DNA from 3 places in the Massilia sp. MP_M2 genome. Region 2 is predicted to be linked to each of the others. Evidence: predicted binding sites of a transcription regulator. Region 2 holds the regulator's gene; each other region holds the start of a gene.

The links. The regulator sigma-54, encoded in region 2, starts transcription at its own class of promoters, with help from an activator protein. The targets are predictions, from matches to a motif close to TGGCANGNAANCTGCTTT.
Positions count from the first base shown of each region.
Region 1: RCH14_RS16510 (PEP-CTERM sorting domain-containing protein) is a predicted target of sigma-54. The motif match lies at 8,078-8,095, and genes of this name have one in related genera.
Region 3: RCH14_RS19525 (PEP-CTERM sorting domain-containing protein) is a predicted target of sigma-54. The motif match lies at 3,471-3,488, and genes of this name have one in related genera.

Region 1 covers NZ_JBCHJF010000007.1:257,065-267,675, forward strand. Annotated here, with positions in the region: gene RCH14_RS16480 (glycerate kinase) at 1-697, opposite strand, end outside; gene RCH14_RS16485 (MFS transporter) at 710-2,023, opposite strand; gene RCH14_RS16490 (sugar diacid recognition domain-containing protein) at 2,282-3,502, shown strand; gene RCH14_RS16495 (hypothetical protein) at 3,522-4,445, opposite strand; gene RCH14_RS16500 (RcnB family protein) at 4,641-5,057, shown strand; gene RCH14_RS16505 (TonB-dependent receptor) at 5,227-7,968, shown strand; gene RCH14_RS16510 (PEP-CTERM sorting domain-containing protein) at 8,126-8,722, shown strand; gene RCH14_RS16515 (hypothetical protein) at 8,755-9,141, opposite strand; gene RCH14_RS16520 (putative bifunctional diguanylate cyclase/phosphodiesterase) at 9,471-10,611, shown strand, end outside.
Region 2 covers NZ_JBCHJF010000005.1:83,331-93,941, forward strand. Annotated here, with positions in the region: gene RCH14_RS12885 (cation:proton antiporter) at 1-807, opposite strand, end outside; gene RCH14_RS12890 (KpsF/GutQ family sugar-phosphate isomerase) at 917-1,939, shown strand; gene RCH14_RS12895 (HAD family hydrolase) at 1,939-2,475, shown strand; gene lptC (LPS export ABC transporter periplasmic protein LptC) at 2,481-3,086, shown strand; gene lptA (lipopolysaccharide transport periplasmic protein LptA) at 3,132-3,680, shown strand; gene lptB (LPS export ABC transporter ATP-binding protein) at 3,677-4,432, shown strand; gene RCH14_RS12915 (RNA polymerase factor sigma-54) at 4,447-5,934, shown strand; gene hpf (ribosome hibernation-promoting factor, HPF/YfiA family) at 6,009-6,365, shown strand; gene RCH14_RS12925 (enoyl-CoA hydratase/isomerase family protein) at 6,465-7,541, shown strand; gene RCH14_RS12930 (SDR family oxidoreductase) at 7,739-8,503, opposite strand; gene rapZ (RNase adapter RapZ) at 8,724-9,602, opposite strand; gene hprK (HPr(Ser) kinase/phosphatase) at 9,661-10,596, opposite strand.
Region 3 covers NZ_JBCHJF010000010.1:92,245-102,855, forward strand. Annotated here, with positions in the region: gene RCH14_RS19505 (acetate/propionate family kinase) at 1-150, opposite strand, end outside; gene RCH14_RS19510 (phosphate acetyltransferase) at 152-1,108, opposite strand; gene RCH14_RS19515 (DASS family sodium-coupled anion symporter) at 1,134-2,639, opposite strand; gene RCH14_RS19520 (arsinothricin resistance N-acetyltransferase ArsN1 family B) at 2,784-3,317, shown strand; gene RCH14_RS19525 (PEP-CTERM sorting domain-containing protein) at 3,531-4,166, shown strand; gene RCH14_RS24060 (recombination protein NinG) at 4,289-4,504, opposite strand; gene RCH14_RS19530 (bile acid:sodium symporter family protein) at 4,516-5,478, opposite strand; tRNA gene RCH14_RS19535 (tRNA-Ser) at 5,583-5,672, opposite strand; gene serS (serine--tRNA ligase) at 5,785-7,080, opposite strand; gene RCH14_RS19545 (hypothetical protein) at 7,200-7,382, opposite strand; gene RCH14_RS19550 (hypothetical protein) at 7,589-8,140, opposite strand; gene RCH14_RS19555 (winged helix-turn-helix domain-containing protein) at 8,308-8,655, shown strand; gene RCH14_RS19560 (replication-associated recombination protein A) at 8,652-9,953, opposite strand; gene lolA (outer membrane lipoprotein chaperone LolA) at 9,971-10,606, opposite strand.

The DNA.
Region 1 (10,611 bases), on a different contig from region 2:
TGACGGCGGCGTAGTGGCGCAGGTTGGCGTCGAGCTGGGCGACCATCGCCGGTGTGGCGCCCTTTTGCGGGCCGAAGATGGCCGAGGCGCCGGTGGGGCCGACCAGTGGGTTGCTGACGTCGCACGCCACCTCGAACACCGATTCAAACACGCGCGTGTCCAGCTGCGTGATGTCGATCCGCGCGAGGTTGGCCAGCGCTGCGCCGCCCGGTGCCAGTGGCGCGTCCTGCGCATCGAGCAGCCGCACGCCCAATGCTTGCAGCATGCCCGCGCCGCCGTCGTTGGTGGCGCTGCCACCCACCCCGAGGATGAAGCGGCGCGCGCCGGCGTCGAGCGCGGCGAGGATCAATTCGCCCGTGCCCCGGCTGGTCGCGCGCAGTGGATCGCGCTGTGCGGGCGGGACAAGTTCCAGGCCGCTGGCGGCGGCCATCTCGATCACGGCGATGACGTCGCCGCCCGTCAGGCCGTAGAAGGCGTCGACCGGTGTACCCAGCGGACCGGTGGCGCGCAGGTCGATGCGGCGCCCGGCTGTCGCAGCGATCATCGCGTCGACCGTACCTTCGCCGCCATCGGCGACGGGGATCTTGACGTAGCAGGCGTCAGGGAAAATTTCGCGGAAGCCCGCCTCGATGGCGCTGGCTGCCTCCAGCGCCGACAGGCTTTCCTTGAATGAATCGGGTGCGATCACGATATGCATGCCGGACTCCGATCAACGATTGACGAGGCGCGCAGGCACCACCAGCACCAGCATCGCGCCGATGAACAGCACGGTCGACAGGATATACAGCGCCATGTCCGTGCTGCCAGTGGCGTCCTTGATCCAGCCGACCAGGAAGGGGCTGACGAAACCAGCCACCTGGCCCATCGAGTTGATCAGCGCCAGGCCCGCGGCCGCGGCGGCGCTGCCCAGGAACGCCGCCGGCAATGGCCAGAACATCGGCAGGCCGGTCAGTGCGCCCATCGTCGCCAGGCTCAGCCCAATCATCACCAGCACCACGTTATCCGAGAAGTTCGCGGCCAGCAGCAGGCCGACCAGCGCCATCAGGAGCGGCGCCGACAAGTGCCAGCGACGTTCGCGCCGGCGGTCGGCCGAGCGGCCCACCAGCACCATGAAGACACCGGCGAACAGGTACGGGATGGCGCTAAGCCAGCCGACCGTCGTGGCGCTCTCGAAGCCGAGCGACTTGATGATCGATGGCAGCCAGAAATTAATCGCATACACGCCCATCTGGATGCTGAAGTAAACGAAGCCGAGCATCCACACATGCCAGTCGCGCAGCACGGCGCCGAACGAGTGCACCGCGTGCGTGCCGCTCGAGCGCTGCGCTTCGTCCTCGTCGAGCGCGGTCTGCATCGCCGCTTTTTCCTCGGCAGTCAGCCAGGGCGCCTGCGCCAGGCTGTCGTTCAGGTAGAACAGTACCGCCACGCCCAGCAGCACGGTTGGAATCCCCTGCAGCAGGAACAGCCACTGCCAGCCATCCATGCCGCCCTGGCCGGCCGAGAAGTGACTGAGCATCCAGCCAGAGAGCGGGCCGCCGATCAGGCCCGAGACGGGAATGGCCGACATGAACAGCGCCATCACCTGGCCGCGCTTGTGCGCCGGGAACCACTTGGTGAAGTACAGGACCATGCCCGGGAAGAAGCCCGCTTCGGCCACGCCGGTAAAGAAGCGCAGCACATAGAATTCCACCGGGGTGCTCACGAACAGCATGCAGGCCGACAGCGTGCCCCAGGTCATCATCATCACCGCGATCCAGCGCCGCGCGCCCAGCTTGTGCAGGATGAGGTTACTGGGCACGCCGAAGGTCACGTAGCCGATGAAGAAGATGCCGGCGCCCAGGCCATACACGGTCTCGCTCAGTTGCAGCGCGTCGAGCATCTCAAGCTTGGCGAAACCGACGTTGACGCGGTCGAGGTAATTGAAGAAGTAGCAGACGAAGATGAACGGGATCAGGCGCCACGTGGCCTTGCGGTAGGCGCCGTCGAGCAGGCTCGCGCCGGGGGTGCTAGCGATGGTACTCATGCTGTCTCCGAATGTATGGTTATGTAATCATCGAGATTATCAACGAAACAAGGGCCACGAAGCGTCGGCGACACGCACAACTCAGGGCATCGGATTCCCGCCTTTTTTCAGGCATACGCACAATTTGGGTAGCAAACCAGCGTTGATGCACCTGGTGCATCCGTGCCTGCGCAGGCCGGCGCGCCCGCGCAGGCAGGCCACTGCCCCCTTTAAAATTGTGCATAATCACAAACGCTCCCCTTCTCTCCAGCTATCGCCATGCACATCCTCGACACCGGCCTCGCGCAGGAAATCGTCGCACGCACCATGCGCATCATCCCGTTCAACGTCAACGTGATGGACGCGCACGGCGTGATCCTTGCCAGCGGCAACCCGGCGCGGGTCGGCGAGCTGCATGCCGGCGCCCTGCTGGCGCTGGCCAAGAAGCTCACGACGGAAATCGATGCGGCGGCCGCGCAGAAGCTCCATGGCGCCCAGCCGGGCATCAACCTGCCGCTGTGCGTGGGCGGCCAGATCTGCGGGGCGGTTGGCTTGTCCGGCGCGCCCGACGCCGTGCGCCAGTTCGGCGAGCTGGTGCGCCTGGGCGCCGAGATGATCCTCGAGCAGGCTGCCCTGACCCAGACGCTGCAAAGCCATTCACGCTACCGCGAAGCCTTCGTGCTCAACCTGATCCGCTACGAGCCCGGCGCACGTGCCGAACTCGAGGTCTGGGCGCAGCGGCTCGGGATCGACGTCGAGCGCATGCAGCTCGTGTTCCTGGTCGAATTGCAGGGTGTTCCGGCGGCGGTGGACCATTCCCCGAGCGCCGTGCAACTGCTGCAGATGCGGATCCTGGCGCGCCGCGAGGACGCCCTCACCGCCACCGTCGGGCCGTCCGAACTGGTGCTGCTCGAGGCGTGGGAGCCGTCACGCAAGGGGCTCGAGACGCCGCCGCAGCGTCGCCTCGACGCCCTGGCCCAGCTGGTGCGCGAAGAATGCACGCTGCCGCATACGTTGTCGATGGGGATTGCGCTGCCCGGCATCGATGGCGCAGCAATCTCGTATGGCAGCGCGCGCACGGCCAGCCGGCTGGGGCGTGCGCGCGATCCGCAGCAGCAGGTATTCAGTTATTACGAAATGGCCTTGCCGGTACTGCTGTCGGGCCTGGACAGCGGCTGGCAGGCGCACCAGCTGCGCATGCCGATCGCGCGGCTGGCGCACGACAAGAGCCGCGCCATGCTGCGTGCGACGCTGTCCGCCTGGTTCGCGCAGAACGAGAATTCTGCCGCCACCGCAAAGGCGCTGGGCATCCACCGCAACACGCTCGACTACCGGCTGCGCCGCATCGGCGAACTTACGGGTCTGGATCTCGGATCGAGCGAAGACAAGCTGTTGCTGTATGTGTCGTCGTTGTTAAGCCCGACGTTGAGCCCGACGCTCAGCCCGACGGTCAGCCCGGCTCTGAGCCCGACGGTCAGCCCGGCCGACCCACCGGCGTAGCCGGCAACGCGCCGCTTGGCTACGCTGCCGGCATGACGCCCGACTTGTTGTGATCACGCTCGCGCCGGGCTTTTGCGGCCGCAGCGATGCGACGCGCTTCGGTCATGGCGGCCGCGCGCTGCGCCGGCGTCAGCTGCGTGGCCAGCGCCGCCAGCAAACCCCTGCCTTCGGCAAACATCTGCGGCGAGGTATCGCCAGGCGGCGCAAGCTCCGCCCCGATCAGGCCAACCGCAGCCAGGTAACCATACCCTTGTTCCGGACGCCTGTCCGTCAGCGCCGAGCCGCCCAGCTTCTGCATCCCCCACAGCATGAGTGCGGTCGTGTCACCCGTCTCGGCCGCCGCGTCGAGCTGGCTGGCCGCCTGCGCCTTCCATTCGCGCACCAGAGGATCGTCTGGCCGGGTCGTCAATGCACTCGGGTCGCCGAACGGGCCTTCGGCGGCGTACATCCACGCCGCGCCGGGCACGCCGGCCTTGACGGCGGTGGCCAGGTAATCGAGCCGGGCCAGCCGCTCACGCTCCGTCATCGCGCCGCACATGCGCGTCATAGTGCGTCGCTCATCCGCGTTCAGGCCACGCCCGGCGCCCGGTGTGCTGTCCTCGACCTCGAGATCGTGCTGCCGGTTGAACGCCGCGCAGCGCGAGACGAGCATGTACGCCGCGTAGGCATCGTGCGGGTCGTGCGAGGCCAGGAGGTTGGCCACATGCGCGCTCAGGCTCTGGTTGGCGGCGGCAGCCAGTACCGATGCAGGCACCGACGCAGCAGATACACCCTGCATCGGCGGGCGTAACGTGGGCGCTGCGGGACGTGGCACGTCCTGCAGCGGCACGCGCGCCACCTGGCCCGTCGTTTCACTCGCAGAACCGCGCCACATGAACCCTGCCACCGCAATGCAGGCCACCACGAGCGCGCCTGCCAGCCATCCTTGCCAACGCTTTTCCATCACAGCGCCCCCGTGCGAATGCGTCGATCGCATCGAGTATATCGAGAGCCCGCACGGCATTTCTCACACATTATGACGATCGCCGCCGCAGATACACTTTGTAGCATTGCTTACTGGAATTCTTAACATGTTAGGAGGTGCCCGTAGTCTAATGAACTCATCGATTCTACGGATCGGCCACCAGGAGAAATAAAAATGAAAACCAAGTTCATCGCAGGGTTGATTGCATTGACCTTTACCGTGAGTGGCAGCGCTTTTGCACAACGCGGTGATCACGGAAACGATCGTGATCACGACCGCAACGGCTATTCGCAGCAGCACGACGATCGCCGCAACAATGGCGGCTCCCGTGCCCACGGCAACAAGCATCGTAACGACAGCGCCCAGTATTATCGCCGTGACGATACGCGCGGTGGCGGTCCACGCCACGACCTGCGCCGTGGCGGCAAGCTGCACAAGGAATACCGGAACAAGCGCTACGTGGTCAATGACTGGCGTGGTCGCCACCTGAACGCGCCACCGCGTGGTTATCACTGGGTGCAAACAGGTAACGATTATGTGCTGGCGGCGATCGCCAGCGGCATTATTGCCCAGGTATTGTTCGCGAATTAAACCTTGATTCATGCACCGATAAACCGCCCGTCGAAAGACGTGGCGGTTTTTTTACGCGTGTGCGTACCATATTTACAACATCCATTCCTACCTCGCCGATAGTTGCATCCATTCAACCCGGCGCCCGTTTAATATCAATCAATATGCTTGATGTAATAACGGAGAATTGATGAATATGACATTGAAACCAGGCGCACGCGCCGTGCGCGGCGTCGTCCTGGCCTGCGCCGGGACGACCATTGCCCTGGCCAGCCTGCCTCTCGCCGCGCAAACGCTGCCAGCGACGTCGGCAACCGAATTGCCGCGCGTCGAAGTCACGGGCTCGGCGATCCGCCGCGTGCAGTCTGAAACTGCGCTGCCGGTGCAAACGATTTCACGTGCCGAAATCGAGAAAACGGGCGTCACCACGGCGGCCGAACTGATGGGGCGGGTTTCCGCCAACAGCAATGGCCTGACCGACGGCGCCAGCATCAACGTCGGCGGCGACCAGCGCGGCTTCAACAGCGCCAATCTGCGCGGGATCGGCACCTCGTCCACGCTCGTGCTGCTCAATGGCCGGCGCATGGCCAACTTCGCCTCACCCGGCGACGACAGCGGCGTCGACCTGAACAACATCCCGGCCGCCGCCCTCGAACGCGTCGAAGTGCTGCTCGACGGCGCCTCGGCGCTGTATGGCACCGATGCGATCGGTGGCGTCATCAACTTCATCACCCGCAAGGATTTCCAGGGGCTGGAAGCGAACGTGTACGTCGGCACGACCGACGAGGGCGGCGCCGGCAAGCGCACCGCCAGCCTCAGCGCAGGCAAGGGCGTGCTCGAGCGCGACGGCTATAACGTCTTCGCCGTGGCCGACTTCCAGCGCACCAATCCCCTGAATACGTCGCAGCGCAGCTTCATCCCTGGCCTGCAGGTCGAGCAGCGCCTCGGCCACCTGCTCTCGAGCTACACCAGTCCGGCCAATATCCGCTTGACCTCGGCCCAGCGCGACCATCTGCAGGACATCGGGTTCACACTCAATGGGCGGCCGATCACGAACCGCCTGATCAACCTGTCGGTCCCGGGCTGCGCGCCGCCGGCCAATGTGTACCTGCCGAACGGCACGGGCGGCGTCGATGCCTGCACCTATAACTACATGCGCGACACCGAGCTGTATCCAAAGTCCGAAAAAGCCAGCCTGCTCAGCCGCGCCGTCATCAAACTGGGCGGCTCGCACCAGGCGTATGCCGAAGTGGCGCTGAGCCGCGCCAAGACCGACTACACCGGCTCATCGGCGCGCGTGACCGGCTACGTCGATTATTCGCGGGTGCCGCAACTGGCCGGCACCGGCCTGGACCAATTGGACGACGACATCCCGGGCGAACTCGAATTGCGGATGCGCCTGAACGAAGCGGGCCAGCGCACCAGCACGCTCACCAGCGAAGGCGTGCGCTTCGTCGTGGGCGTGACGGGCACCGTGGGCGGCTGGGATTACGACACCGCGTACAACCACAGCGTCAACACGGTCAAGGACCGCGATACCCACGGCTACGTGCTCTATAACGAGCTGCTCGAGGGAATCGCCGACGGCCGCATCAATCCATTCGGTCCTTCAAGCCCGGAAGGCAAGGCGCTGATCGACAGCATCCAGGTCGACGATGTCGTGCGCCGCGCACGCGGTACGCTCGACGCGCTGGATGTCAAGTTCTCGCGCGCCCTGATGCCGATGGCCGGCGGCGACCTGGCGGTGGCGATTGGCGGCGAAGCGCGGCGCGAGAAGAACCGCTTCACCCCATCGGCCTTGCTTCTGAGCGACAACATCAACAATGACGCGGCGCCAGAAGGTGGCCGCGCCACCAGCGACAGCCGCGATGTAGCGGCGGTGTACGGCGAAGTGCTGGTGCCGTTCGCGAAACAGTGGGAAGCGCAATTGTCGGCACGCTACGACCATTACGAAAACGTGGGCGGCGCGGCCAGTCCGAAGATCGGCCTGACCTACCGGCCAAGCGAGGCGCTGCTGCTGCGCGGCTCGGCCGGCCGGGGCTTCCGCGCGCCGTCGATGACGGAGCTGTATCGCCCAACCGTCTACAGCAGCACGGCCACCCTGCCCGATCCGGTCTATTGCGCCACGGTCGACAACAATTATTCGGACTGCGCCGACAACTGGGACACGCGCCGCTACAGCAACGAGAACCTGAAACCCGAGCGCAGCCGCCAGTTCTCGCTGGGCGCCGTGTTCGCCGCCGGCAAGCATGTCAGCGCGTCGCTCGACTACTGGAACATCAAGCGCACGAACCTCATCAGCGAAATCGGCGACGACATCATCCTTGGCAACCTGGCCAAGTACGGCGATCTCGTGTATCGCGACGAAGATGGACTGATCGACTATATCGAACTACGCAAGGACAACCGCGGCGCGCAACTGGCGCGCGGCATCGACCTGGCGTTGACGGTACGCGGCATCGACACGGCCATCGGCCGCTTCGGTGGACGCCTGAACGGCACCTATGTGCTGACGTCGAACATCCAGAATGCGCCCGGGGATGCGTTCGTGAGCAATCTGAACCGCTTCGTGACCGACGGCGTGGTCCAGCGCTGGCGTCACACGGTGAGCTTTGACTGGGATCGCGGGCCGCTGTCGGCCAGCCTGCAAAATACGTTCTCGAGCGGCTACGAAGACCAGAATACGGCGATCAATATTGACGACGGCAGCGTCGTGGCGGCCAACCGGGTCAAGCGTTATTCACTGTGGGACTTGTCGGGCGCGTATGCAGTCGATGCGCACCTGAAGCTGCGGGTGGGCGTGCAGAATCTGTTCGACAAGAGCCCGCCGTATTCAAACCAGGCGTATTACTTTTTGTCGGGATATGACCCAAGCTATACGGATCCGCGCGGACGCCGTTTCTATGCGAGTGCAAATTATTCGTTCAGATAAAGCCTGGCGAGCTACCGCCCTGTCGGGAAAGCTTACAGGCGTAAATACACGCGGCCGGCGCTGATTAAAATTCTTATTGGAATCAAACACTTGAAACCAATATGATGGGCGGCATGGTTACTGCTAGTTACAGGACTCACACTAACCGGAGAATACCATGTCCCTGCGTACCCTGAAACAGCTGCTTGTCGGGTTGTCCTTGCTGGCCTGCACTTCTGCATTCGCTGCACCGCTGGTGGTCAATATTGCTGGCGCCCAGAGCTTTGGCGCAGTGGGAGAGGCAGGCAATACGGTACTCACGTTCAATGTCGGCGCAGGCTCCCAGATCACCAGTATTGCCTACAATGTCAACATTACCGCTTTTACGCCGAGCTATCTGTCCGAGATCGGCTTGTATTTCAGCGATTCAGCGCAGTCGACTGGCGTCTACTTCACGCCAGGCTTTGCGAATTCAAGCCCTGGGACTGGAACCTACGCCGACTCGGCCAACCTGATCGACCTCGGGCTGGATTTCATGGTCGGCGCCGACGGCATCCTGCGTCTGGAATTCTTCGAGGATTTTGATGACGGCTTAGTGTCGCCAGATGGCATCTGGAACTTCGGCACGATCACCTTTGGTGTGACGGGAGATAACGTGCCTGTCGATCCGGGCACGGACATTCCGGAGCCAGCAACCGGCATGCTGCTGGGCGCCGGTCTGGCGTTGATGGGCTTTACGGCACGGCGCCGCCGCTCAGGCAGCAAGGCGGCGTAAGCAACACTTGGCGCAGTCGCTTGCCGGATGCGTCAGAGAGACTGGTTCTCGATACGGACCAGTCTCCAGCAATCGTCCATCTTGAAGTAATACGACACCAGGTAATCGGTGTCGGCCTTGGCCAGATTGACCCGCGCCGTCGCTGCCGTCACATCTTCCAGTTGCAGGACCAGCGCATTGTCCTTGCGCTCCTGCACCAAGGGCATCACGGGAAATTCAACCGGCTGGACCGTCGTATAGCTGCGTTGCACCGTCTCGTCACTGGAAAATCGCTGGATAAAAAACGAAATGTCCTGGGCCGGACAAACGGACAGCGACGTGTTCGTGGGTGCATCCGACTGGGTGTTCAACTGAGCCGCCTGGCAAGAGCCTGCTGACGTCAGCAGCAGCGCGAAGAATAGCTTGTCCAAACCACCCATATTGACCTCCCGGATCGATTCCCTCAGAAATGGCACGCCGCGATCAAAGCGCAGCCTGTGCCCGAGTCTACCAGAAGAGCCACAGCGCCCTGAACACGGTCAGCCTGCTGGCTTGACAGGTCGTCATCACGAAACTGGAACGTGCGTCCGCTGTTCTGTCGCCACACAGGAACGAAAATCCTCTGACACCCGACATTTCTGCGCACGATTGCATTGTCGTGCCTCAAATGCAACGAATAAGCTGGCATTATGTGAAAGATTAGACATGAACGTCTGCAGCGCTCACGGGCGTCAGGCAAAGTAAATCGCACGGCTCTGACAGAATGACGATGAATCGATTTCGAACTACTGGACTTCCGGCCAGCATCCGGGACACGTTGCCCACTCATCTTGACGCTTCCGCCACCACCCCTCCCCACCGCCCCCGCCTGCTGCTGGTCGACGACGAGCCGCGTGTACTGGCCTCATTGCAGGAAATGCTCAACGGTGGCGCTTATGCCATCAGTACCGCTGCCAGCGGTACCGCCGCGCTGGCGTGCCTGGCAGAGCAGCGCTACGACCTGGTGCTGCTCGACCTCTTGATGATGGATGTCGACGGCCATCAGGTCATGGACTTCATCAACCTGCACGATATCAAGGCCGATGTCATCGTTGTCAGCGGCACCGTCGGCATCGATTCGGCCATCGGGGCCCTGAAGCGCGGCGCCCACGATTACCTGCGCAAACCGTTCAGCCGCGAAGAATTGCTGCGCACGGTGGACAACGCGCTCAAACAGCGCGAGCTGCAGCAGACCAACCGTCGCATGGTGGCAGCGCTCGCGCTGTCCGAAAAAAAATACCGTTACCTGGTCGATGCCTCACCCGACATGATCTACATGCTGGGTCATGAAGGCCGCTTCACCTACGTGAATGACCGCGCCTGCCAGATGCTGGGCTACGAACGGGACGAACTGCTGGGCCAGCATTACACGGCGCTGCTGCATGCCGAGGATCACGAACGCGCCCGCTACGTGTTCAACGAGCGGCGCGTCGGCGAGCGGGCCTCGCGCGACGTCGAGCTTCGCGTGACGCGCCGGGCGGGTCCGGCACACGCGTACGCTACCGTCACCGACACGTCCGTGATGACGATCTCGCTCAACGCGATCGGCATGCACCGCGAAAAACGCGATCTGCAAACGCCGACCTATGTCGGCACCTACGGCATCGCACGCGATGTCAGCGCGCGCAAGCGCGCCGAAGCGGTCATCCATCACCAGGCTTATCACGACATCCTGACCGACCTGCCCAACCGCGTCCTGTTCAGGGACCGGCTCGGACTGGCGATGCTGCAGGCGCGCCGCAAGCGCGCCGAACTGGCGGTGATGTTCATCGACCTGGACCGCTTCAAGCTCGTCAACGACACGCTTGGCCACGGCCATGGCGACAAATTGCTGCAGCAGGTGGCGTTGCGCCTGAAGGATTGCCTGCGCA
Region 2 (10,611 bases):
GTCTTCTTCCACCTGGTGCTTGTAGGGTGTTTCGGAAATGAGCATGCCGGCGACGAAAGCGCCCAGCGCCAGCGACAGGCCGGCCTGCTCGGTGATCCAGGCCGAACCCAGTGTCACGAGCAGCAGGTTGAGCATGAACAGCTCTTGCGAGCGGCGCTTGGCCACGATCGTGAACCACCGCCCCATCAGCTTCTGGCCGAAGAACAGCAGCAGCGCCAGCACCAGGCCCGCCTTGAGCGCGGCCAGGCCCACCGTGATGGCCATGTCTTCCGGATCGCGCGCCAGCGCCGGAATCATGATCAACAGCGGCACCACCGCCAGATCCTGGAACAGCAGGATGCCGATGATGCGCCGTCCATGTTCGCTCTCGAGCTCGAGGCGCTCGGTGAGCAGCTTGACGACAATCGCGGTGGACGACATGGCCAGCGCCCCGCCCAGCGCGAACGCGGCCTGCCAGGCCAGGGTCAGGTGGGGCATCAGGTAGGCCGCGAGCAGGCCGATGCTCATGGCCGCGACGACGGTCGAGACCACCTGACCGAGTCCCAGGCCGAACACGATGCGCCGCATCGAGCGCAGTTGCCCGAGCGAGAATTCGAGCCCGATCGAGAACATCAAAAAGACGATCCCGAATTCGCCCAGCGCGTGGGTGGTGGGGCTGTCTTCGGCCAGGGCCAGGGCGTGGGGGCCGATCAGGACGCCGACGGCCAGGTAGCCGAGCATCGGCGGCAGCTGCAGGGTGCGAAAGGCGACCACGCCAAGGACGGCGCAGCCAAGCAGCAACAGGGTAAGTTCGAGGCCAGAATGCATGGGGTGAAGCGGGCGGTGGTTGTGGTGGCGATGCGCCGCGAGGCGTGCTTGTCATCGAATGTTACGACTGGCAAGTTTTTTGCTTTCGCAATTCGTTTATACTTCTGTAATGAGTGTAACTGATGACCAAATAATGCTGAAAAGTTTTGATGAAACCCTGGCGCAGCGCGTGCTGGAACTGGGTCGCCAGACCCTCGCCATCGAGGCCGACGCCATCGTGGCGTTGCACGCGCGCCTGGGCGACGACAGCAGCTTCGTCGACGCCGCGCAGCTGATCTACGCCGGCACCGGCCGCGTGGTGGTTTCGGGCATGGGCAAGTCGGGGCACATCGGCCGCAAGATCGCCGCCACGCTGTCGTCCACCGGTACGCCGGCGTTCTTCATGCACCCGGGCGAAGCCGCGCACGGCGACCTGGGCATGGTCACGGCGAATGACATCCTGATCGCGATTTCGAATTCGGGCGAATCGTCCGAATTGCTCGACATCCTGCCGGCCGTGAAGCGCCTGGGCGCGCGCGTGATCGCCATGACCGGCAAGCCGGCCTCGCGCCTGGCCAAACTGGCCGATGTCCACCTGAACATCGCGGTGGCGAAAGAAGCCTGCACGCTCAATCTGGCGCCGACCACCAGCACCACCGTCACGCTGGCCATGGGTGACGCGCTGGCCGTGGCGCTGCTCGACGTGCGGGGTTTTCGCGAGCAGGATTTCGCGCTGTCGCATCCGGGCGGCGCGCTGGGCCGGCGCCTTCTCACGCACGTGCGCGACGTGATGCGCACCGGCGACGCCATCCCGTCAGTGGGCATGGATGTCCCGCTGGTCAAGGCGCTGCTCGAGATCAGCCAGAAGGGCATGGGCATGACCGCCGTGGTCGACCCTGACGGCCGACCGCTGGGCGTGTTTACCGACGGCGACTTGCGCCGCGTGATCGAGCGCATGCACGATTTTTCGAACGTGCTCATTCGCGACGTCATGCACGCCAATCCGCGCAGCGTGCGGCCTGAGCAGCTGGCGGTCGACGCGGTCGCCGTGATGGAAGAATTTCGCATCAACCAGATGCTCGTGATCGATGAGGCGGGCCAGCTGGTCGGCGCGCTGCACATCCACGACCTGACCCGCGCAAAGGTGATTTGATGAACACTCCCGTATTGGCCCACATCGAGCGCGCCGCGCGCATCAAGGTCATGATCTTCGACGTCGACGGCGTGCTCACCGACGGCAGCCTGACCTACGGCCCCGATGGCGAAGTCACCAAGACCTTCAATGTGCTCGATGGCCTGGGCATCCAGATGCTGAATAAAAGCGGCGTGCAGACTGCGATCATCAGCGCGCGCCTGTCGCCGATTGTCGTGCGGCGCGCCGCCGATCTGGGCATCTCGCATGTCCACCAGGGCAATCACGACAAGCGCATCGGCTTTGCCAAGCTGCTCGAGGCTACCGGTTTTACTGCCGACCAATGCGGCTACATCGGCGACGACGTGATCGACCTGCCGCTGTTCGCGCGCGTCGGTTTTGCCGTCGCCGTGCCGTCGGGCCATCCGGACGTGCAGCACCGCGCGCATTACGTGACCAAGAACGGTGGCGGGCGCGGCGCGGTGCGCGAGATCTGCGACCTGGTCATGCGCGCGCAGGGCACCTACGACCAGGCGCTCGCGCCATATTTCGCCTGAGCGCCATGGCCACCATCGCCTCCAACAAACGCACCTCGCACCGCTGGAACCTGCTGGCGATGATCGTGATCGGCGTGTTCTTCGCCTTCGGCAGCTTTTGGCTGCTGCAGCTGATGCAGGCGACCGAGATCGATGCGCAACTGGGCGGCCCGCCCGACGAGCCGGATTACATCGTCGAGAATTTTTCGTTCGTGCGCATGACGCCGAGCGGCCAGCCGAGCTATGTGGTATCGGGCAAGCGCCTGGCCCACATTCCGTTGGGCGATGTGTCGAACGTCGAGCAGCCGCTCATGCGCGGCGTCGAACCGGGCCGCCCGCCGACGACGGTGGTGGCCAAGACTGCGCGCATCTTCCATGAAGAGCACCGCGTCGAACTGTTCGGCGACGTCGATTTGCAGCGCCCGAAGACGCCCGTCAGCGAAGCACTGCGCGTGCGCACGCAGGCCATGACCGTGTTGCCCGACGAAGAAATCGTCAAGACCGACCAGCCGATCGACATGGAGCTTGGCGCGTCCAGTCTCAAGGCCGTCGGCCTGGTCGCCAACAATGCGACCATGCAGATGCAATTGTCCGGCCGCGGCCGTATCGTCTATCCGCCACGCCAGCGCTGAAGGCCACCAGCCATGCGCGCGTACTAACCCAGGACCAGCACCATCATGAAAAAACTCTTTGCTGCCGCTTTCTTTTCACTCCTTTCCTTGACCGCCATGGCCGAAAAGGCCGACTCGCTCAAGCAGGCGGCGCTTGAATACGATAACGGCGACCTCGATGGCGTCGCGGGCGTTCGCACCTTCACCGGCAACGTGATCCTCACCCGCGGTACGCTGCTGGTCAAGGCCGAACGCGCCGTGGTCAGGGAGACGCCCGAAGGCTATATGAGCGTGACGCTCACTGCGGCCAACGGCAAGCCCGCTACGTTCCGCCAGAAGCGCGACGGCGGCCCGAATCTGTGGGTCGAGGGCCAGGCCGAACGCATCGAATACGACGAACGTTCGGAGCTGGTGCGCCTGTACTCGAACGCCGTCGTCAAGGAACTCGAAAACGACCGGATGACCAACCAGATGACCGGCCCCTTCATCTCGTACGACAACCGCAAGGAAGTCGTCGCCGTGCGCAATGACGTCAGCGGCGAGAGCAAGGTTGGCGGCGGGCGCGGCACGCTAATCCTGGCGCCCAAGCGTGCGCCGGCCGGAGGCACGCAATGACGGAGCTGAACGATCGCAGCACGCTGGTCGTCAAGGGCCTGCAGAAAAGCTATGGCAAGCGCCTGGTCGTGCGCGACGTGTCGCTCGATGTCGAATGCGGCGAGGTGGTGGGTTTGCTGGGCCCGAACGGCGCCGGCAAGACCACCTCGTTCTACATGATCGTCGGCCTGGTGCCGTCGGATGCCGGCTCGATCAGCATCAACGGCACCGACATCACCAGCCTGCCGATCCATCGCCGCGCGGTGCTGGGCCTGTCGTACCTGCCGCAAGAAGCCTCGGTGTTTCGCAAGCTGACGGTGGAAGAAAACATCCGCGCCGTGCTCGAACTGCAAAAGGTCAACGGCAAGTCGCTGACCAAAACCGAGATCAACGACCGCCTCGACAGCCTGCTGGCCGACCTGCAGATCGAGAAGCTGCGCGAGAACCCGGCGCTGTCGCTGTCGGGCGGCGAGCGACGCCGCGTGGAGATCGCGCGCGCACTGGCGACCAACCCGCGCTTCGTGCTGCTTGACGAGCCGTTCGCCGGCGTCGACCCGATCGCCGTGATCGAGATCCAGCGCATCGTGCGCTTCCTCAAGGAGCGCAAGATCGGGGTCCTGATCACCGACCACAATGTGCGCGAGACGCTCGGCATCTGCGACCGCGCCTACATCATCAATCAGGGGGCGGTGCTCGCATCCGGCCGTCCCGACGATATCATCGCCGACGAGTCGGTGCGCCGCGTGTACCTTGGTGAACATTTCCGCATGTAAGCCATGGTCAATCAATGAAACAGTCCCTTCAGCTCCGCACCTCGCAGCACCTGGCGCTCACGCCACAGCTGCAGCAATCGATCCGCTTGCTGCAGCTGTCGACGCTCGAACTGCATCAGGAGATCGAGCAGATACTGGGCGATAACCCGCTGCTCGAACGGCTCGACGATCCGCTCGATCATTCGGTGCGCTTGCTGGGCGATGGCGCCATCAACAATGCGCCGGCGCCGGGCGAGGCGCCGCCGGCGCCGGGCCAGCAGGCCGAAGGCGAGGGCAGCGCACCGGCCGAGGGCGAGGGCGCCGAAGGCGGCGCGGTCGATGGCGACCGGCCCGACACCGACTGGAACGAAGGCAGCGGCGCGTCGTCCGGCAGTAGTAGCAGCAGCGACGACGAAGACGGCCGCCCGCAGCTGGAGGCATGCGCGATCACGCTACGCGAACACCTGATGGAACAGGTGCGCGAAACGCTGCTCTCAACCCGCGACCGCGCGCTGGCCGAACTGGTGATCGACGCGCTGGACGACAACGGCTATCTGGACGAGCCGCTCGACGAGATCCACGCACGCCTGCCGGAAGAACTCGAGGTCGACCTGGACGAACTGCGCTGCGCGCTGGCGATGGTGCAGAGCATGGACCCGGTGGGCGTGGGCGCGCGCAGCGCATCCGAATGCCTGGCGCTGCAGATCCGGCGCATGCCGGGCGTGCCGATGGTCACGCGCCGCATGGCCCTGAAGATCGTCGAAGGGTACCTGACCTGGTTCGCGCAGCGCGAATACAGCAAGCTGAAAAAAGCACTCGATTGCGATGATGAAGATCTGCGCGAAGTGCAGGCCGTGGTCCGCCAGTGCAACCCGCACCCGGGCGCCGCGTTCGCGTCGAACGTGTCAGATTACGTGGTGCCGGACGTGATGGTGCGGCGCGCCAAGAATGGCTGGGCGGTCACGCTGAACCCGGACGTGATGCCGCGCCTGCGCGTCAACAGCCTGTACGCCACGATGCTCAAGCAGGGCCGCAGCGAGAGCCAGATGGGCGCGCAGATGCAAGAGGCGAAGTGGCTCATCAAGAATATGCGCCAGCGTTTTGACACGATCCTGCGTGTGGCCGAGGCCATTGTCGAGCGCCAGCGCAACTTTTTCAGCCACGGCGCGGTTGCCATGCGGCCCCTTGTTTTGCGCGAGATAGCTGATACACTAGGTCTGCACGAGAGCACGATTTCTCGTGTCACAACGCAGAAATACATGCTGACCCCGCACGGCATGTTCGAGTTGAAGTATTTCTTCGGTAGCCACGTTGCCACCGAGGCGGGAGGCGAAGCATCCTCAACGGCAATCCGTGCGCTCATCGCACAATTGACAGGAGCAGAAGACCCTAAGAATCCATTATCCGACAGCAAGATCGCGGAAATGCTCGGGGAACAAGGCATGGTCATTGCGCGCAGGACGGTCGCAAAATACCGTGAAGCGCTCAAGATCCCCCCCGTCAGTCTCCGCAAAGCCTTGTAACAACGCCGCTCATACAGCCTGTGCCTTCAGCTCCTGTATGGTGCAAGCGACGTGACATCTTCAAAGGAGTGTGTATGAACCTCACCATCAGTGGTCACCATCTCGAAGTAACCCCTGCCATCCGTGAATACGTTCAGAATAAGCTGGAACGCATTATTCGCCATTTCGATCAAGTCATAGATACCCACGTCTTCCTGGCCGTCGATAACCTCACCGAAAAAGAAAAAAGGCAAAAAGCTGAAATCAATGTCCAGGTGTCGGGCAAGACCCTGCACGTGGCGAGCGTCGCGCAAGACCTGTATGCCGCGATCGACATGTTGATGGATAAACTGGATCGACAAATCCTGAAGCACAAGCAGATGCTGAAAGACCATAACCGCACAGCGATCAAACGCCTGGACGTCGACGAAGCAGACGTCGCTGCCGCCTGATTCAAGCGCAGGTCACCATCGCCAGGGGCGTCTTTCAGAGACGCCCTTTTTGCATCCCGCTGCCGGTAAAATACGTGTTTCCTCCCGATGGATCACGCCATGTCCGAACACGTCCTGACCCGCATTGCCAACCGCACCGGCATCATCACCCTCGACCGGCCAAAGGCGCTCAATTCGCTGTCGCTGGACATGGTGCGCGCGCTGACCGCGATCCTGCTCGACTGGCAGCTTGACGCCGCCGTCGATGCGGTGGTGATCACCAGCAGCAGCGAAAAAGCACTGTGCGCGGGCGGTGATATCCGCTTCTTCCACGAGGTCGGCAACGCCTCGCCGCAAGATGGCAGCGCACTGCTCGAAGATTTTTTCACCGAAGAATACGCACTGAATCACCTGATCCATTTTTATCCAAAACCGTATATCGCACTGATGGACGGCGTGGTCATGGGCGGCGGCATGGGCATCGCGCAGGGCGGGCCCGATTGCGCCCTGCGCATCGTGACCGAGCGCACGAAGATGGCAATGCCCGAGGTGAATATCGGCCTGTTCCCCGATGTCGGCGGCAGCCATTTTCTGTCGCATGCGCCGGGGCAGTTGGGGATGTTCCTGGGCTTGACCGGCTTGACGATCGGCGCGGCCGATGCGCTGTACGTAGGCCTGGCCGACGTGTTCGTACCTGGCGCTGATTTGGCGGCCTTGCAGGCGCTGATCGAGGCGACGCCGGGCGCGGATCTGCAGGCGGCGATCCGCGCTCTCGCCAGCCAGCATGCCGGCGAGAGCGAATTGCAGGCCAACCGCGCGTGCATCGATGCGCACTTCGGCGCAGACTCGGTGGCGGCGATCATGGCGTCGCTCGAGGGTGACGACACACCATTCGCGCAGAAGGCGTTGCGCGCGATGCGCCTGCGCTCGCCGTTGATGATGTGCGTGACGCGCGAGCTGCTGCTGCGCGGCGCGTCGCTCGATGTCGCCGACTGCCTGCGCCTGGAGCGCTCGCTCGTGCGCCGCAATTTCGAGCATGGCGAGGTACTCGAAGGCGTGCGTGCGCTCGTGATCGACAAGGACAATGCGCCGCAATGGAATCCGCCGTCGCTGGATCTCGTGACCGACGCGATGGTGGCGCGCTTCTTTGCGCCGGTGTGGCCGGTGCATGCGCACCCGCTGCGCCATCTCGCATAAGCCTCTTCATGCATATCCGTTTGCGCGTGACTTTTCGTGCAGCCGGTGCAACCATCGTGGCTTCATGAACCGATGAGGAACCCCGATGCGTATCGAGGACCAGGAAAGGATTCCTAGCGTCTCAATTCGTCATGAGCGAGATGTCGCAGTGCGACCGTTACCAGGACAGGCTCGGGGTGGCACTGGCGTTTCTCCTGTCATGTGCGGTTGATTGACACGCCACCGTCCACCAAAAGACTTGATCCAGTGCTGAAGCTGGAGGAATCAGACGCGAGATAGAGTGCCGAGCGGGCGATCTCCTCTGGCCGCGCGATGCGTTTGAGGGCGTGCAAGCCTTCCACAAAAGCCAGCGCCTCAGGGGTATTGGCGCTCGCTCGGCCCATCGGTGTATCGGTCCCTCCTGGGAGTAGCGCGTTGGCGCGGATGCCGTACCTGCCATATTCGACGGCGATGACCTGCATTAGACCGATCAGCCCGGCTTTACTGGCGGCGTATGCACCCATTCCGGGAAAACCGACGGTGCTGCCGACGAATGTCGACGTGAAAATGATCGAGCCTCCGCCGCGTTTTACCATTGCGGGCAGTTGGTACTTCGCACCATGAAAAGAGCCCGTCAAATTTGTATCGAGCGTAGCTTGCCAGGCATCAGTTGGTATATCGGCTACCGGGGCTGCGTCCCCCGTCGTACCAGCGTTGTTGAAAGCGATGTCGAGTCCGCCAAAGCGGCTTTCTGCCATGTCAACCAGTGCGCGCGCAAGGTTCTCCTCCCTGATGTCTCCGGCAATGGCAACTGCCTCACCACCATGGCGCTCGATGTCCGCGACCAGTTTGGCAAGTTCGCCGTGGCGGCGAGCGCTGACAATAAGCTTCGCACCTTCGCTTGCGAACAATTTAGCCGTTTCGTAGCCAATGCCTGAACTTGCGCCAGTGACGATGGCTACTTTCCCTGATAACTGAAGCATTGTGACTCCTGTAAAAGTGTGGAGGAGATTCACAGCCTAACCAGCTAACGGGTGATGATCTATTCGTTTATTGCTTTCAAATAATTTGATGATGCGGCCGCTGGTGCCGAAGACACCTCGCCGCGCATCGACTTCAAAAAGTCATCTGCCACGCCCACAGAGGGAGAAAGCAACAGATCGAGGCAGCGCAGATACACCGATGCCTCGTTCTGACGTTGAACTAGGCCGCCGGATGCTTCGGCTGCTCGCGATGCCTGACAATCACGCGCTCGGTCGCGCCGAAATGCGCGCCAAGGTGTTCGGCCATGTACACGGAGCGATGCTGTCCACCCGTGCAGCCGACCGCCACCGTCAGGTAGCTGCGGTTGTCGGTCTTGAACGACGGCAGCCACTTGGCGACGAAGTTCTGGATGTCGGACAGCATCTCGATCGCGCTCGGTTGCGCGTCGAGGAAGGCGATCACGGGCGTATCCTTGCCGTTGAGCGGGCGCAGCGCCAGGTCGTAATAAGGATTCGGGATTGCGCGCACGTCGAACACGAAGTCGGCGTCGAGCGGCACGCCCACCTTGAAGGCGAACGATTCAAAGAACAGCGTCAGCGGTGCGTGGTCGATCTCGGCGAGTTCCTTGATCCAGCCGCGCAGCTTGTTCGACGAGAGCTCGGACGTGTCGATCACGTGGCCCAGGTTCTCGATCGACGACAGGCGCTCGCGTTCTTCAGCGATGCATTCGATCAGCGTTAGGCGCGAGGCCGGGTTTTCGCCCGGGCGCAGTTGGTGCGACAGCGGGTGGCTGCGGCGTGTTTCGGAAAAGCGCGCCACGAGCGAATGGGTGCTCGAGGTCAGGAACATGACCTTGACCGAGTGGCCGTCCTCGCGCAGGCGCCGCACGCTCACGGGCAGTTCGGCCAGCGATTCGGCGCTGCGCGCATCGACCGCGACGGCGATCTTGCCGCCGCCGCTTTCGCTGACGGTATTGACGAGGGCCGTCAGCAGGGCTGGCGGCAGGTTGTCGACGCAGTAGTAACCGGCGTCTTCCAGGACATTCAGGGCCACGGATTTACCCGAGCCGGAAATTCCGGTGATGAGGACGATGTGCATGGGGCGATGATACCGCAAGCGCCGCAAGGCCGTACACCCCAGGGCCGCTGGCGACGGGTCAGTCGGCGCTCATGGCCTGGCGCTGGCGCTCCATGAATTCCTGCAACGTGTCGATGCCGCGCAGTTGCAGGATCGTGTTGCGCACGGCCGCCTCGAGCAGCACGGCGATGTTGCGGCCGGCCGCCACCGGGATGACGACCTTGCGGATCGGCAGACCCAGCACGTCTTCGGTCGGGAAGTGAAAGGGCAGGCGCTCGACTTCTTCGTCCTGCGCGCCGCGCTTGACCAGGTGGACGATGAGCTTCAGACGCATCTTGCGACGCACCGCCGTTTCGCCGAAGATCGCCTTGATGTCCAGCAGGCCCAGGCCACGCACCTCGAGCAGGTTTTGCAGCAGCGGCGGGCAGCGGCCCTCGATCATGTTCGGTGCGATACGCGAGAATTCCACCGCATCGTCGGCCACCAGGCCGTGCGAACGCGAAATCAGTTCCAGCCCCAGTTCGCTCTTGCCCAGGCCCGACTCGCCGGTGATCAGCACGCCCACGCCCAGCACGTCCATGAACACGCCATGCATGATCACGCGCTGGGCCAGCTTCTTGGACAGGTACACGCGCAGGAAGTCGATCACCTGCGCGGCCGGCAGCGGCGTGGAAAACAGCGGGATGTTCTGCTCGTCGCAGATCGCCAGGATGTCGGGCGGCGTTTCCAGCCCTTGCGCGATGATCAGCGCCGGCGGGCCGCCGCCGATCAGTTCGCCAATCACGTGGGTGCGCGAATTGGCTTTGAGGCGGTGGTAGTAATTGAGTTCCTGGTGCCCGAAGACCTGGATGCGGCCTGGGTGAATCAGGTTCAGGTGGCCGACCTGGTCGGCGGCCGACGCGGCGTCGCCGGCGATCTGGCGTTCGCCGCCGGGAAAGCCCGCGAACCAGCCGAGCTGCAGGCTGTCGCGGTTATCGTCGTACAGCCGTTGAATGGTCAGCGGGGACTGCAGCATGGGCATCGTCTTCGT
Region 3 (10,611 bases), on a different contig from region 2:
GGCGTCGCGGGCGATGAAGCGCGCGGCGCCCCGATACAACCCGTCGATCTTGCCCGTGAAGAGCGGCGCCAGATCAGGCAGCGCATGCAGTGAAAACTTGATGCTCGACGAGCCGGCATTGATGACCGCGATGCAGTCCTGCGTCGCCATCTCAGCGCCCAGCCGAGCTGGCGCTGGCGCTGGCCAGCTGATGCCGCGCCAGCAGCACGGCGACCGCGCACGATGCCAGCCGCGCGGCCACCGAATCGGCGCGGCTGGTCAGGATCAGCGGCACGCGCGCGCCGAGGACGATGCCGGCCGCCGCCGCGCCGGCCATGAAGGTCAGGCTCTTGGCCAGCATATTGCCGGCTTCCAGGTCCGGCGCGACGAGCACGTTGGCGCGCCCGGCCACCGGCGAGTCAAGCCCCTTGATGGCGGCGGCCTGCGGGTCGATCGCATTGTCCATCGCCAGCGGGCCATCGAGAATCGCGCCGGTGATCTGGCCGCGATCGGCCATCTTGCACAGCGCCGCCGCATCGATCGTCGATGGCATCTTGTCGCTCACGGTTTCCACCGCCGCCAGAATCGCCACGCGCACGCCCTCGAAGCGCAGCACGTGCGCCAGGTCGATCGCGTTCTGCACGATGTCGCGTTTCTCGGCCAGCGTCGGAATGATGTTGATGGCGGCGTCGGTGATGATGAGCGGTTCGCTGCGCCCCGGCACGTCCATCACGAAGCAGTGGCTCAGGCGCCGCGCCGTGCGCAGGCCGGTCGTGGCAGCGACCACGGCGCCCATCAGTTCATCGGTGTGCAGGCTGCCTTTCATCAGCGCAGCGGCCTGCCCTTCGCGCACCAGTTCGACGGCGCGCGCGGCCGAAGCGTGACTGTGCGCCGTGTCGACCAGGCGCAGCGCGCCGATGTCCAGGCCGGCCGCATCGGCCGCGGCGTGGATGCGCGCTGCCGGCCCGACCAGGAGCGGCGTGATCAGCCCGATGCGGGCTGCGTCGAGCGCCGCTTCGAGCGCGTAGCGGTCGCACGGGTGCGCCACCGCCACCGTCACCGGGCCGTTGGCGCGGCCGGCCTCGATCAGGCGGTCATAGTACGGATGCGCGGTCACAACTGCTGTCATCAATCTCTCCTTGAACGTGGATACATCACCAGTACCCGAGCAACTTCCACCACAGGCCGCCGACAACGGCAAACACCGCCAGCTCGAACAGGCACATGACGAAGCCGACCTTCCACCACAGGCCCATGGTGACATACCCGCTGCCGAAGATGATCGGCGAGGTGCCGGTGGCATAGTGGGTCAGCGTCATCATGATGCCGGAAGCCGCGGTCATCATCAGCAGGAACAGCACCAGGTACTGGCCAGGCACCAGCGCGGCGCCGACTGACAGAAACGCGAACATCATCGCGCTAATGTGGGCCGTGGTGCTGGCAAACAGGTAGTGCGACAGCACGAACGCCAGCACCAGCACACTGGCTGCGGCGCCCCACCCCATGCCGCTGGCGACGATGGCGTCGCGCATGCCGTTCGAGGCCCAGCCAATGACGCCCATCTTGTTGAGCTGCTCGGCCAGCATGACGAGCGCGCCGAACCAGATCAGCGTATCCCACGCGCTTTTCTCGGACAGGATATCGTCCCAGTCGAGCGTGCCGGTGATGATCAGGACGAACAGGCCGACAAAGGCCACCACGGTCGGGTCGAGCGTAAACGCGCTGCCAAAGAGCATGGCTGGCACGTTCGCCCACAGCACCAACAGCAGGCCGAAGGTCCCGAGCATGACGCGCTCGCTGCCCGACAACGGCCCCATACGCGCGAGCTCACCCCGCGCGAAGCCGATCGCATCGGGCGTCTGTTTGAGCTCTGGCGGCGCCAGCAGGTAGACGATCAGGGGCATCAGGAACAGGCACACGAGGCCCGGCAGCACCATGCACAGCGCCCACGTGGTCCAGCTCAGCTGAAACGTCTGGCCACTGGCGCGCGCGACGAAGTCGACCACCAGCGGATTGGGCGCGGTGGCGGTGACGAACATTGTCGAGGTGATCGGATTGGCGTGGTAGTTGACCAGCGCCAGGTAGGTGCCCACCTTGCCCTCGGTGCCCTTGGCCGGATCGGAATCGAACGACGCGGCAATCGACTTCATGATCGGGTGGACGATCCCGCCGCCGCGCGCCGTGTTACTTGGCGTGAACGGCGCCAGCACCAGTTCGCACACGGCCAGCCCGTAGCCGATGCCGATCGTGCGCTTGCCCAGCAGCGCGATGAAGTTCAGCCCGATGCGGTTGCCCAGGCCCGTCTTTTTCAGGCCGCGCGAGATCAGCACGGCAACGACGATCAGCCAGATCAGCGGACTCGAAAAGCTGCCCAGCGCGTCAGCCATCGCACCCTTCGATGACCCGGACGTCACTTGCGACAACGCCACGATCACGATCGCCATCAGCGCCATGACGCCGATCGGCATGACTTTCAGAATGATGGCGACGATGGTGGTCAGAAAAATCGCCACCAGTGTCCATGCGCTGGCGGTCAGGCCAGACGGATGCGGAATGGCCAGCAGCGTAAGGAGTACGGCGGTGGTGACCAGTGCAGGAATCAGGCGAAACGGTACGGCCTGATTGAAATAACGAAACGCAGCCTGCAAGCGCAACAGCATGAACTTCCTTCTACGTAACCGACCGGACAGCGAAAATATTGACTACTGGTCTGGATAGTAACAGGAATATGTTGCATCGCATCAATCATCGAGCGGTTTGGTCGGGTATTCACGTAGTTCGTGGTCGGCGGCCTGGCTTGTCTTATGATGCGTCTTTACATGGCCTTGCACCCGACGATGACCGCTATCCGCCCCGCATGCCCGCTTGACGCCGCCCGCATCTGCGCCATCTACAACCCTTATGTCGACGGCACGACGATCTCGTTCGAGGACGCGCCGGTGAGTACCGACGACATGGCGGCGCGCATCGCCGACGTCATCGACGGCGGCCTGCCCTGGCTGGTGCTGACGGACGGCGACGCCATCATCGGCTACGCCTACGCCACCAAGTGGCGCGCGCGCCCGGCCTATCGCCACGCGGTCGAGAGCACGATCTATCTCGATGCCGCTCTGGCCGGCCAGGGCCATGGCATGCGCCTGTATGCCGGCTTGCTGGACGAGTTGCGCACGCGCGGCCTGCACACGGTGATTGCCGGCATCGCGCAGCCGAACGAGCGCAGTGTCCGGCTGCATGAACGCCTGGGCTTTGCCAAGGTCGCGCACTTTTCAGAAGTGGGCTTCAAGCTCGGGATGTGGCTCGATGTCGGGTACTGGCAGATGCGTTTGACGGCAGGATAGATGGACGCTCGAGCGTCCACACCTCATGCTCTCAAGCTTATCTAAGCTTCCTCGGTGGTCCGTTTATCGACGAGATGTCGAGAAAATTTACAATTATGCATCGTTCATACAAGTGGTTTTTGTAAGCTATTGACCAAAAACACAATTTCGTAGTGGCATGTTAATTGCTTGAAAAAGTTGCCCTTTAATAAATCAACTTTGACGAGACATATAATGAAAAAGATTCTTGCGCTTGCTGTGGGTGCACTGCTTTCCCTGAATGCTACAGCGGGCTACATCCAATACGAACTTAGCGGGCTTCCCAAGGCTTACGGGCCAGTTATTTCGACGAGCACCCTGGTAATTCGCGACGAAGACAAGTCGATTGCATTTTTCGCCATCGCTACTGATCGTGACTATTTCCGTCCAGCGGACACTGGCGAGTACTACCACAAGAATTCGCTGCTGGAAACCACCACGAGCTTTACCGGTCTTGGACCAACCAATATGTACTTTCGGGACGTCATGCTCGAGGAGCACACCAAGCACGTATGGCTGCTCTTCAGTGAAGGTGCTACTGCTGGCACCTATAATTTCACCATGCGGGTCGTCACTGACCCAGGCCCGCAGTCGCCTTACCCTGAGTTAATTCCACATTCAGATGTTAGTTACTCTGGCACCGCGAAGGCAGTACCTGTTTATCCATGGATGGCAGGACTGGATGCGAGAGGCGAGTTAGACATTATTCGGGATATTCCTTACTACGATCCAACGCAAGTACCTGAACCAACAAGTTTGGCTCTCATGGCGATCGGTGCGCTTGGTGCAGCTGGAGTCGCTCGCCGGCGCAAGGTAAACATCCCGGTGTAATAGTAATAAAACTCTGCCCGCTTTCACAGCGGGCTCAGAAATCAATAACGCTTCGCCAATTTTGTCCCTTGATTTGGCCGCTTATTCAGCCCAGATGCACTGGGGGTCGTCGGCTGTATATTTTATCGGCGGGTACTAAAATTCCACGGTCTCCGGACGCCGGCAGCTCGGTAATGGCCAGCGTCCCAGGCGCCATTGTGGTTACAGCCGCAACTGGCGCAGGGGAAAAACCCGTCACGCAGCCGGATGTACCGGTTGAACACAGCGTGGACGTCCAGAAGGTGCTCGGCTCGCGTCTTCAGCTTAGCCTTGGCGTCGCGGGTCTGTTTGGCGTGCACCTGATGCCAGGCTAGACCGTTTGGACGGGCTCGACGGGCTCTACCGCGCGCCGCGCGTAGCGGCCTGCGATGACCGCGCAGACGATCAGCTGGATCTGGTGAAACAGCATCAGCGGCAGCACCACCATGCTGATGCTGGCGGCGGGGATCAGCACATGGGCCAGCGGAATGCCGGTGGCCAGGCTTTTCTTCGAGCCGCAAAACACGATCGTGATTTCGTCAGGCTTCGAAAAACCGAAGCGCCGTGCCAGCCACGTCACCACCAGCATGACGACGGCCAGCAGGACGATGCAGACCAGGATCAGGTTGACCAGCATGGCGGGCGGCACCCGCGACCACAACCCTTCCACCACCGCTGCGCTGAACGCGGAAAACACCACCAGCAGGATCGAACCCTGGTCGACGCCCCTGACCAGGCTCTTGTGGCGATCGACCCAGCCACCGATCCAGCGCCGCGCAATCTGGCCCGCAACGAATGGCAGCAACAGCTGGTAGACGATCATCAGGACCGAGTCGAGCGATGCGCCCGCGCCGGACGAGGCCGGCATCGCCACATTCACCAGCAATGGCGTGAGGACGATACCGAGCAGGCTCGATACCGAGGCGCTGCAGACTGCGGCCGGCACATTACCGCGCGCCGCAGCCGTGAACGCGATCGACGACTGCACGGTCGAGGGAAGCAGGCACAGGAACAGGATGCCGAGATACAGCTCGGGCGTGAGCAGCAGCAGGATGCCGGGCTTGAACAGCAGCGCCAGCACGGGGAACAGTGCGAACGTGCACAGCAGCACCAGCAGGTGCAGACGCCAGTGGGTCGCACCGGCGATGATCGCGGCGCGCGACAGCTTGGCGCCGTGCAAAAAGAACAGCACGCCGATCATCACCATCGTGACGACCTTCAGCACGGCAGCCACGTCGCCCTGCGCCGGGAAGATGCTGGCGGCAGCCACGACGGCCAGCAGCATCAGGGTCATTCGGTCCGGCAGAAATCGGGAAGGAATTCGAAATGGCATGCGGCGGTCCTGGCAGCGTTCGGGAATGAAAAAAGCCACCTTGCGGTGGCTTGTTCCATGCTACTTGGCGGAGAGGGTGGGATTCGAACCCACGGTACGCTCGCGCGTACGCCTGATTTCGAGTCAGGTACATTCGACCACTCTGCCACCTCTCCTGATTCGGTCGATTCTTGCTGTGAGCTGCAAGAGACCGCCATTATAGCGGATTGATCGAGAAATGGAAGGGAGAAAATGCGCGGTGACTTATTTCTCCTTCCCTTACCCGATTCACGCTGCTGGCGTCAGGCGTTCCAGGCCACCCATGTACGGGCGCAGCACTTCGGGAACGATCACGCTGCCGTCGGCCTGCTGGTAATTCTCGAGCACGGCCACCAGCGTGCGGCCCACGGCCAGACCCGAGCCATTGAGCGTGTGCACCAGCTCAGGCTTGCCCTGGGCATTGCGGAAGCGGGCCTGCATGCGGCGCGCCTGGAACGCTTCGCAGTTCGACAGCGACGAAATCTCGCGGTAGGTGTTCTGCGCCGGCAGCCAGACTTCGATATCAAAGGTCTTGGCGGCCGAGAAGCCCATGTCGCCCGTGCACAGCAGCATCACGCGGTATGGCAGGCCGAGCGAGGTCAGGATGAATTCGGCATGGCCGACCATCTCGTCGAGCACGGCGTACGACTGCTCCGGATGCACCACCTGAACCATCTCGACCTTGTCGAACTGGTGCTGGCGGATCATGCCGCGCGTGTCGCGGCCGTAGCTGCCCGCTTCGGAGCGGAAGCATGGCGTGTGCGCCGTCATTTTGAGCGGCAGCGCGTCCAGCGCCAGGATCTCGTCACGCACGACGTTGGTCAGCGACACTTCGGACGTCGGGATCAGGTAAAAGGTCTCGCCCTCGCCTTCGACGCCGCCCTTTTTCACCGAGAACAGGTCAGCTTCGAATTTCGGCAGCTGGCTGGTGCCGCGCAGCGAATCGGCGTTGACCATGTACGGGGTGTAGCACTCGGTATAGCCGTGGCGTTCGGTGTGCGTGTCGAGCATGAACTGCGCAAGCGCGCGGTGCAGGCGCGCCATGCCGCCCTTCATCATCGAAAAGCGCGAGCCGGTGATCTTGGTGGCCGTTTCGAAGTCCAGGCCAAGGCGCTCGCCGATGTCGACGTGGTCGCGCACGGCGAAATCGAATGCCGGCACATCGCCGACCTTGCGCACTTCGACGTTGCCGCTTTCATCCTGGCCCTGCGGGGCACTCTCGTGCGGCAGGTTCGGCATGGCGGCCATGAACTGGGCCATGCTCTCCTGCACCTTCGCCAGCGCCGCTTCATTGGCCTTGAGTTCGTCGGCCAGGCCCGCCACTTCTGCCATCACGGCCGTCGTGTCTTCGCCTTTGCCCTTGAGCATGCCGATCTGCTTGGACAGCGCATTGCGCTTGCCCTGCAGTTCTTCGGTGCGCGTCTGGATGGCCTTGCGTTCGGCCTCCAGTGCACTGAAGGCGGACACATCGAGCTGGTATTTGCGGGTCGCCAGGCGGGCGGCAGCGGTGTCGATGTCTTTGCGGAGAAGTTGGATGTCAATCATGTCGGGTTGGACCAGGCTGTGTGTATCGAAACCACAATTGTACCAAGCCGACTGGCATTCCTTGCGAGATTTGGCAGTGACGCTGCCGGGCCCTCGCCTGCCCACCGGTCGGCGGCGAGTTACAGCGTGGCGGCCAGGCGCGGCGCACTCACGACGACGGTCTGGATGCTGGCCATGTCGAGTGCCGGTGCGGTCGATGCAGCGATCGTGATCGGACGTTCGCTGGCGGTGACGTAGCTGCCAACCAGGCCCAGTGCAACAACGGCCAGGAACAGGGCTTCGAAGTTTTTACGGATGTTCATGATGGCTCCTCGGTGGTGGTTTCAGGGTCCGCAAACTTGCTGCGGTATGGTGGTACTGTAGTCACCACGCCCCTGCACCGCCATCGACATGCGACGAAGCGCACGATCCGCAGCGCAGAATGCGCCAATGTCCGACCGACCGCATCATCGCCCGCGTCGCCGCCCGCGTCACCACCCGCGTCACCACCCGCGTCATCACCCGTCACTCAGCGGCGGCGTGCCATGGGCCCGGGCGAGAACACGTTCAGTGCGAGCCTGGCGCCGTACAGCACGATGAGCGTGCCGGCCAGGTCACCGATGAACATGACCACGAAGCCATGCCACAGATCCTGCCCGCCCGTCAGCGCGAACCAGACGTGGTGCATGGCCGGACTCATGACGGAAAACAGCAGCGCAAAGCAGAACAATCGCTGGCCGCTCATGCCGCGCAGCGAGGCGCCAATACCCGACGCCAGCAATGCGCGATAGGCAAGATACGGTGCCAGCGCCGACAGGATGCCGCCGATGAACGAGCGCAGCGGATCATCCGGAAACATGTAGAAGAAGCAGATACCCCAGGACGCCAGCAACAGGCCGATGGCGCCGGCTTCGGCAAACAGCAGAACGCTCAGCAGGCGCACCCCGGCGGGCAGATAGATCATATTGATGCCGGGCGCAAACTCGAGGTGCGTAAACAAGACTTCGTTCAGCAGGATCGTTGTCAGGAACAGGATCGCGGTACCCGCGACCATCGTGAATTCAAGCTGCAAGTGACGCATGACCGGAAGGCTTTGGTTACAATGTCCATACACCGGACAGACGCGGGATTATAAACAATCGGATGGTATCTCGATGTTATCTGAGGTGCAACAATTTACGGGCGTAGCACCAATGCAACAACCATCCCCGACGGGGGCACGGACACTCGATGAGTCACGAAAAACCACTGACGCGACCGGCTGATATCTACCTGCGCTTCCTGCATCTGGTCGATGCCTTGCGCACGTTGCCCACGCTGGGTCCGCTGGACGCACGCGAGGAGCGTGTGCTGACCGTTGTCGCCCGCGCAGCGCAGGCCCAGCAGCGCCTCTCCGTGCGCGACCTGATGGCGCAGGAACATCTGGGCGCGCCCGCCACCATCCATGCGCGGGTCACGGCGATGCGCAAGAAAGGCTGGCTGACGCTCGCCGACACCGAAGACACCCGGCGCAAGCAGGTCGATCTCACGCCAGCCGCGCTGGCGTATTTCGATGAACTGTCCGGCCTGCTGGTGAAGGCCGCCGAGGGCCGCTAGCGCCGCGCCTCGTCATCCAGCCCGCGCAGCCACGCCATTTTTTCGGCGATCTTGGTCTCGATCCCGCGCGGCACCGGCTGGTACCAGCCCGGCTCGGGCATGTCGTATGGCAGATAGGTCTCGCCGGCCGCATACGCGTTGGGCTCGTCGTGCGCATACCGGTAATCGTGACCGTAGCCCAGTTCCTTCATGAGCTTGGTCGGCGCATTGCGCAAATGAACTGGCACTTCGCGTGACTTGTCCTTGCGCACGAACGCCATCGCCGCATTGAAGGCGTTGTAGCCGGCATTGCTCTTGGCTGCAATCGCCAGATAAATCACCGCCTGGCCCAGCGCCAGTTCGCCTTCGGGCGAACCGAGCCGCTCGTAGGTGGCGGCCGCATCGTTGGCCAGCTGGATCGCACGCGGATCGGCAATGCCGATGTCTTCCCAGGCCATGCGCACGATGCGGCGCGACAGGTATTTGGCGTCGGCCCCGCCATCGAGCATCCGGCACAGCCAGTACAGCGCGGCATCGGGGTGCGAACCGCGTACCGACTTGTGCAGCGCCGAGATCTGGTCATAGAAATTGTCGCCACCCTTGTCGAAGCGGCGCACGTTCAGCGTCAGCGCATTCTCGACAAAGTCGGCCGTGATGTGCGTGATCCCGGCCGTCTCGCTCGATGTTTTCGTTTGCTCGAGCAGGTTCAGGAAGCGGCGCGCGTCGCCATCGGCGTAGCCGATCAGCGTGTCGACAGCGACGTCGTCGAATTCGAGGTGCTGCAACACGGATTCTTTCGCGCGCGCCAGCAACTGGCGCAGCTCGTCATCGGTGAGTGCCTTGAGCGTGTACACCTGCGAACGCGACAGCAGCGCCGAGTTGACCTCGAACGACGGGTTCTCGGTCGTCGCGCCGATCAGCGTCACCAGCCCGCTTTCGACGAACGGCAGCAAGGCATCCTGCTGCGATTTGTTGAAGCGGTGGATTTCGTCGATGAACAGGATCGTGTGCTTGCCGCGCGCCAGATACTGCTCGGCCTGGTCGATCGACGCGCGGATATCCTTCACGCCCGACAGCACCGCCGACAGCGCGATGAATTCACAGTCGAACGCATACGCGGTCAGGCGCGCCAGCGTGGTCTTGCCCACGCCCGGCGGGCCCCACAGGATCATCGAATGGGGCTTGCCCGACTTGAAGACCAGGTTCAGCGGCTTGCCGGGGCCCAGCAGGTGGCTCTGCCCCACGACCTCGTCGATGGTGCGCGGACGCAGGGCTTCGGCCAGCGGCGCCGCCGGTTCGGTTTTGAACAGGTCATCCACGGCGCTCTCCGTACGGCTTACTGGTTGACGACGTCGGCGCCCTTAGGCGTCTCGAACTTGAATTGCTGCGCGCCCAGGGCCGGGTTGCGCTGGAAGTTCGTGAACGTCAGGCGCGAAGTCTGGCCGAACGTGTCCTTCAGTTCCATCGCCAGCGGCACGCCGCCCTTCAGGCCGATGCTGATCTGCTCGAACGACGTGTCCTTGGCTTTCGGGACGGCGTTGAGCCACTCCATGCCGTCGCGCTCGCCGGCTTCGCTGAGCGTGAAGTTTTCTTCCAGCTTGTTGCTGCCAAACAGGATTGCGGCCGGGGATGAACCCAGCGCGTTACCGAGTTTGCGCACGGTGACCTGATTCAGGTCCTTGTCGTAGATATACAGCTGGTCGCCATCGGCTTGCAGGACTTGCTCGTACGGCTTCTGGTAGGTCCAGATGAATTTGCCGGGGCGGGCAAAGACGAAGCTGCCGCTCGATGCGGGGCTGGCCTTGCCGCTTTTGGATTTGCCCAGCTGCTGCTGGGTGAATTCGCCCTTGGCCGACTTGGTGCTGGCGACGAAGGATTTGAATTGGTCGAGTGCGGCGGCGCTGGCCGTGGTCGAGAATGCGAAGGCGCTCGTGGCCAGCAGTGCGGCGATGGTGAATTTGGTTGTTTGCATGCGTG